DNA from 2 places in the Micrococcus sp. CH7 genome. Region 2 is predicted to be linked to the other one. Evidence: riboswitches for the same ligand, from Rfam matches in the RefSeq annotation. Region 2 holds a riboswitch; the other holds the start of a gene.
What was found. A riboswitch is a leader RNA that binds a small molecule or an ion and turns the genes downstream of it on or off. The one in region 2 is predicted to bind thiamine pyrophosphate.
Positions count from the first base shown of each region.

Region 1: linked by a shared signal. The riboswitch ahead of AUV08_RS04700 (thiamine ABC transporter substrate binding subunit) and the one ahead of thiC (phosphomethylpyrimidine synthase ThiC) in region 2 are both predicted to bind thiamine pyrophosphate.

Region 1 covers NZ_LOSQ01000010.1:21,504-24,908, reverse strand. The annotation lists gene AUV08_RS04710 (agmatine deiminase family protein) at 1-754, shown strand, start outside; gene AUV08_RS04705 (AI-2E family transporter) at 720-2,006, opposite strand; TPP riboswitch at 2,053-2,158, shown strand; gene AUV08_RS04700 (thiamine ABC transporter substrate binding subunit) at 2,229-3,296, shown strand; gene AUV08_RS04695 (iron ABC transporter permease) at 3,296-3,405, shown strand, end outside.
Region 2 covers NZ_LOSQ01000027.1:157,186-160,590, forward strand. The annotation lists gene AUV08_RS07775 (hypothetical protein) at 1-1,125, shown strand, start outside; TPP riboswitch at 1,188-1,302, shown strand; gene thiC (phosphomethylpyrimidine synthase ThiC) at 1,299-3,122, shown strand; gene AUV08_RS07785 (DNA-3-methyladenine glycosylase I) at 3,399-3,405, shown strand, end outside.

The sequences.
Region 1 (3,405 bases), on a different contig from region 2:
CGGGCCGAGCTTCATCCGCCGCCCCGAGGGCCTGGCCGCCGTCGCCTGGCGCAGCGCCGCGGGCCTGACCGGGACCGGGCCCCTCGACGGCGCGGCCGCGACGGCCGTGGCGGAGGCGGCGGGACTGCCGCTGCTCACCCCCCTGCTGTGCGCCCCGCGCGGGGCCTGGGTGACCGACGGCGAGGGGACGGCCGTGGTGGCCGCGGACCCCGTGCTGGACGGACGGATCAACGGCGCGTGGACCCCCGGCCAGGTGGCCGCCGAGTTCGCCGCCCTCCTGGGGATCACCCGGGTGCTGTGGCTGCCGCCGGCACCGCGGCCGGACACCGGGCCGTGGGGCGGGCCCGGCCACCTGGCCTCGTGGGTGCGGCTGCGGGGCGACGGCGAGGCCGCCGTGCACTGGCGCGGCGACCGGTTCCACCCCGAGCACCCCTACGCCGCGGCGGCGCTGCGCTTCCTGCAGGGCGCCGACGACGCCGCCGGCCGGCCCCTGCGCGTGCGCACGGTGACCGGGGCGGCGCAGCCCGCCGCGTACGACCCGGCCGAGCGGGGCCCCCGCTCCCTCCTGGACACGCTGCCGCTGGGCGCGGCGGTGCTGCGGCCGGCGTTCGAGGACGCCGCGGGTGAGGAGGCCGCGGCCGCCGCGTGCGCGGCGCTGCACCCGGGGCTGCCCCAGCTGTCGTTCCCCGCCCCGCCGCTGCTGCGGCTGGCCGGCGCGCTCAACGACCTGGTGCTGCTCCAGCCCCGCCCGTGACCTCGTCCGCCGCGGGGCCGTCGTCGTCGCCGCCGTCCGCCGGGGCGCGGTCCTCGTCCTTCCCGTGCGCGTCGGACCGCCAGGCCGCCGGGCGCAGCCGTTCCAGGAGCGAGGACTGACGGCGCTCCATGCCCTTCAGGTCGGAGGCGATGAGCGCGTTGATCCAGCGGGCGTTCGGGTCGGCGTCGATCAGCACGGCCTTGGCCAGCAGCGTGCAGGGCAGCGCGAGGATCGCGCCGAGCGGCCCGAGGACCCAGGCCCAGAAGAGCAGGGAGAGGAAGCTGACGGTGGGGATCACGCCGATCGCGTCGCCGGCCACCTTGGGCTGGATCACGGACTGCAGCACGAAGTTCAGCACCGAGTAGCTGACCACCACCCACAGGAAGTCGGACCAGCCGCCCGCCGCCAGGCCCAGGACGGCCGGCGGCAGCAGGCCGATGATGAAGCCGATGTTCGGGATGTAGTTGGTGAGGAAGCTGAGCACGCCCCACACGAGCGCGAGCGGGACGCCGATCAGCAGGAGGGCGATCACGTCCAGCACCGCCACGATCAGGCCGAACACCGTGGTGACCACCCAGTAGCGGCGCACGCCCTGGGCGAACTCGACCAGGGCGTGGCCGAACTCGTGGCGGGCGGTGCTGAGCAGGCGGACGCGGCGTTCGACGTCCATCGAGTCCATCGCGAGGAAGAACATGCCCATGATCACGGTGACGAGCAGGCCGAAGACGGCGTAGACGTTCGTGGCGATCTTCGTGATGGCGCTGACGGCCGTCCCGGTCACGGTGCTCATGTCGATCGAGGCCAGCTGCTGGGACACCATGTCCGGGGTCACGCCGCGCTCACTGAGCCAGTGCGAGACGTCCAGGACGATCTGCTGGAAGCGGTCCGCGTACTTCGGCAGCTCCGCCACCATCTCGAGGCCGGACCACACCATCATGCCCCCGAACACGCCCATCACCGCGACGATCAGCAGGACGGTGGTGGTGGCGCCGAGCACGGGGTGCAGGCCCCGGCGGATGAGCCAGGCCTGCAGGGGGTAGGCCACGATCACGAGGTTCAGCCCCAGGAACACGGGCGCCGCGATGGAGGCGATCCCCTGGAAGAACTGCACCACCAGCACCAGACCCGCGAGCGTCAGGACGATCACCAGCATGCGCGGCCACATGCGGTGGGGGCGGCGGATGTCCCAGTCGGAGGCGGGACTGGACCAGGCGGGCTGCGGGGTCACCCCCGGGGGCTGTGCGGCGCTCACGCGGGCAGTCTATGCGCGGGCCGGACGGGGTAGGGTCGGGACCAGTCCACATCGACAGGGGAGCGCCCGCGCGGCGCTGAGAGTGCGGTCCGCCGCAGACCCTCGAACCTGCTCCGGTCCGCACCGGCGAAGGAAGTCGAGTCTCCCGGTCGACGTCGTCCCGGGATTCCGGTGGCGACCTCGTCCCGGCCCCTCTGCCGTCCCAGACAGAGGAGAACCGCCATGTCCCGCATCCCGCACCGCGCCCTCGCCGCCCTCTCGGTGGCCGCCCTCGCCCTCACCGGCTGTTCGGTGTCCGGCTCGTCCGGCGACGGGGCGTCGTCGTCCGTCTCCGGGGCCGGCGGCGGCGAGTCGACGACCGTGACGATCATGACGCACGACTCGTTCAACCTGCCCGAGGAGCTCGTCCAGAAGTTCGAGCAGGAGTCCGGCTACACCCTGAAGACCACGGCCCCCGGCGACGCCGGCAGCGTGGTGAACCAGCTCCTGCTGGCCAAGGACGAGCCCACCGTGGACGGCGTCTATGGCGTGGAGGACCACTCGGCGCACCGTCTCGTCCGCGAGGGCGTCGTCGCCGCCTACACCCCGAAGGACCTGCCCGCCTCCGCGCAGGACCGGATGGTGGAGGACCGCATGACCCCGGTGGACCAGGGCCAGGTGTGCTTCAACACGGATCCGGCGTGGTTCACCGCCCACGACGTCGAGGCCCCCACCTCGATCGACCAGCTCGACGACCCCGAGTACGCGAAGCTGACGGTCGCCACCTCCCCCGTGGCCTCCTCCCCCGGCCTGGCGCTGCTCGCGGCCACCACGGAGAAGTACGGCGACGACGGCTGGCAGGACTGGTGGCAGGGCCTGATGGAGAACGGCGGCAAGGTCGCCGACAGCTGGTCCGACGCCTACAACTCGGACTTCTCCGGCGGCGAGGGCAAGGGTCGGTTCCCGGTGGTGCTCTCCTACTCCTCCTCCCCCGCGTTCGCCCCCGAGACCGAGGTGATCGAGGACTCCTGCACCCCGCAGGTCGAGTACGCCGGCGTGCTCGAGGGCGCGAAGAACCCCGAGGGCGCGCAGGCGTTCGTGGACTTCATGCTCACCGAGGACGTCCAGTCCGCCCTGCCCGAGTCGATGTACATGTACCCGATCGACGAGTCGGTGCAGCTGCCCGAGGAGTGGGCGCAGAACGCACCGCTCGTCGAGGACGCCATCACCCCGGACCCCGCCCGCATCGACGAGCGCCGCGAGGACCTGCTGAAGGAGTGGACCGCCCTGTCCGAGGCCTCCCGGCGCTGATGTCCGCACTCACCGAGGTCGCGGCCCCCGGCACGGACCTGCCGCGCCGGCGGGCCCGCGGCCGGGGGGACGGGCTCGGCCCGTGGTGGCTGGTGGCCGCCGTCCTGCC
Region 2 (3,405 bases):
CCCGGCCGAGCCGAGGAGTCGGCGCCGCTGCGGCCGACCTCCCCGCTCGGGATCGCCGCCACGTTCATCGGCACCACCATCGGCGCCGGGTACGCCTCGGGCAACGAGATCCTGCAGTACTTCGTGAGCTTCGGCCTCTGGGGCGGCACGGGGGCGCTCGTGATCGCCGGCACGCTGTTCTTCCTGCTCGCGGTGATCGTGCTGCGGCTGGCGCAGAAGCTGCGGACCACGGACATCCACCGGATCGTGAACCCCACGACCTCGCGCGTGCCCACCTGGTTCGCGGACCTGTGCATCACCACGTCCCTGCTGGGGACGCTGGTGATCATGCTGGCCGGGGCCGGGGCGGCGGTGCACACCGCGTTCGGGCTGCCCTCGCTCGTGGGCTCGCTCGTGATGGCGGCCGTCTGCGTGGTCTCGGTGCTGGCCGGCATCACGGGCCTCGTGCGCGTCCAGGCCGTGGTGGTCCCCCTGATCATCGTGGTCGCCGTCGGCGTCGCGGTGTGGGGGTTGGTGAACCCGGGGGCCGCGGTGGACGACGTCGCCGCGCTCGTGACCTCGTCCCCGCTGATCAACCAGTGGTGGCTCTCGGGTGTGCTGTACGTGGCGTTCAACATCCAGCTGGCCTACGCGGTGCTCGCCCCGATCGGCGAGGAGAGCTCCTCGTCGGGGCGCTCCCTCGTCGCCGGGGCCGGGCTCGGGGCCCTGGGCCTCGTGGTGATGGCCGGCGCGGTGATGGCCGCGCTGACCGCCCACGCCCAGCTCATCGGCCGCGCCGAGCTGCCCATGGTCGAGCTGGCCGCCATGATCGGCGGCTGGGCCGCCCTGCTGTACACGGTCGTCCTGCTGCTGGCGCAGTTCACGACGGCGGTCTCGTGCCTGTACGGCGGGGTGGAGCGCATCGCCCTGCTGTCCTCGATGCGCCGCGTGCCGGGCTGGGCCATCGCCGTCGTCACGGCCCTGGCCGCCACCCTGCTCTCGAGCGTCGGCTTCTCCGACCTCGTGGGCACCGTCTACCCCGTCCTCGGCTACGCCGGCATCGTCATCATCGTGATGCTCATCGTCACGTGGATCGTCGAGCGCACCACGGTGCGCCGGCGGGCGGCCCGCGCGGCGCGCGCCTGAGCGGCCCGCCGCATGGCCGCTGCCGACGGCGGTGAGGCCTCGCAGGGGACGTGCTAGGGTCGCTCGCATCCCACGGGAGCCCCACGGCACGGGGCTGAGACCGGGCTGACGCCGCCCGGAGACCGTCTGAACCTGTCCGGGTCATTCCGGCGAAGGAAGAAGGAGCCGCGGCCATGTCCGTTTCCGAGCGCACCCCCCTGCCCGCAGCCGAGTCGACGGCCGAGGTCGTCGCCGAGGAGAACTACCCCACGCACCGTCTGGGCTGGCTCGAGGATGCCGAGCACGGCATCCGCGTGCCCGTCACCGAGGTCCACCAGGACGACTCCCCCGACGGCACGCCCAACGCGCCCCTGACCGTCTACCGCACCATGGGCCCGGGCTCCGTGCCCGAGCGCGGCCTGCCCGCCCAGCGCGCCGAGTGGATCCGCGCCCGCGGCGACGTCGAGGAGTACGAGGGCCGCGAACGCGACCTGCTCGACGACGGCCGCTCGGCCGTGCGCCGCGGCGCCGCCTCGCAGGAGTGGGCCGGCGAGCGCCGCGCCCCGCTGCGCGCCAAGGAGGGCGCGCGCGTCACCCAGATGCACTACGCCCGGCGCGGCGAGATCACCCCGGAGATGCGCTACGTCGCCCTGCGCGAGGGCGTGGACGTGGAACTGGTGCGCTCCGAGGTCGCTGCCGGCCGCGCCATCATCCCGGCGAACGTGAACCACCCCGAGTCGGAGCCGATGATCATCGGCAAGGCGTTCGCCGTGAAGGTCAACGCGAACATCGGCAACTCGGCGGTGACATCGTCGATCGCCGAGGAGGTCTCGAAGCTGCAGTGGGCCACCCGCTGGGGCGCGGACACCGTGATGGACCTGTCCACGGGCGACGACATCCACACCACCCGCGAGTGGATCCTGCGCAACTCCCCCGTGCCGATCGGCACCGTGCCGATCTACCAGGCCCTCGAGAAGGTCGGCGGCGACCACCAGGCCCTGACCTGGGAGATCTTCCGCGACACCGTGATCGAGCAGTGCGAGCAGGGCGTGGACTACATGACCGTGCACGCCGGCGTGCTGCTGCGCCACGTGCCGCTGTCCGCGGACCGCGTCACCGGCATCGTCTCCCGCGGCGGCTCGATCATGGCCGGCTGGTGCCTGGGCCACCACAAGGAGAACTTCCTCTACGAGAACTACGACGAGCTCTGCGAGATCTTCGCGCGCTACGACGTCGCGTTCTCCCTGGGCGACGGCCTGCGGCCGGGCTCCGTGGCCGACGCCAACGACGCCGCCCAGTTCGCCGAGCTCGACACGCTGGCCGAGCTGACGGAGCGGGCGTGGGCGTACGACGTCCAGGTCATGGTGGAGGGCCCCGGCCACATCCCGCTGCACCTGGTGCGGGAGAACGTGGAGCGCCAGCAGGAGCTGTGCAAGGGCGCCCCGTTCTACACGCTCGGCCCCCTCGTCACGGACATCGCCCCGGCGTACGACCACATCACCTCGGCCATCGGCGCCACCGAGATCGCCCGCTACGGCACCGCGATGCTCTGCTACGTCACGCCCAAGGAGCACCTGGGCCTGCCGAACCGGGACGACGTGAAGACGGGTGTGATCACCTACAAGATCGCCGCGCACGCCGCCGACGTCGCCAAGGGCCACCCCGGCGCCCGCGACCGCGACGACGCCCTGTCCAAGGCGCGCTTCGAGTTCCGCTGGCGCGACCAGTTCGGCCTCGGCCTGGACCCCCAGCTCGCCGAGGAGTACCACGACGAGACGCTGCCGGCCGAGCCCGCCAAGACCGCCCACTTCTGCTCGATGTGCGGGCCGAAGTTCTGCTCCATGCGCATCAGCCAGGACATCCGCAGCGAGTTCGGCGGCGCGTCCGAGCAGGCGAGAATCGCCGAGGCCGGCATGGCCGCGAAGTCCGCGGAGTTCCGGGCCGCCGGCGGGTCCGTGTACCTGCCCGAGCCGAGCCTGCGCCGGCCCGAGGGGGACGCGGTGCTCGCGAGGGACTGAGCGGTCCGTGCCGCGACGCGGGGGCCAGGGTGCCGGCCATGAGCACCTCCCCCGCGCGCGGTGCGAACCTGCCCTGGGCGCGCTCCCGGGCGGCGTCGCCCCGACCGCGGTCGTTCCCAGCGTCTCCCCCTTCGCCACACGTGGCGGCTGCGGGCCGGGCGGCTCGAGTGACGAGGTCTGGCCGTGCCTCCTGCACAGGTGTCCGCAGACGGGGCTGCGTCCCCAGGCGTCGCGTTCCGGCGCCGGATGTCCGGGGCCGCTCCTAGGCTCGGGTGCATGAGCG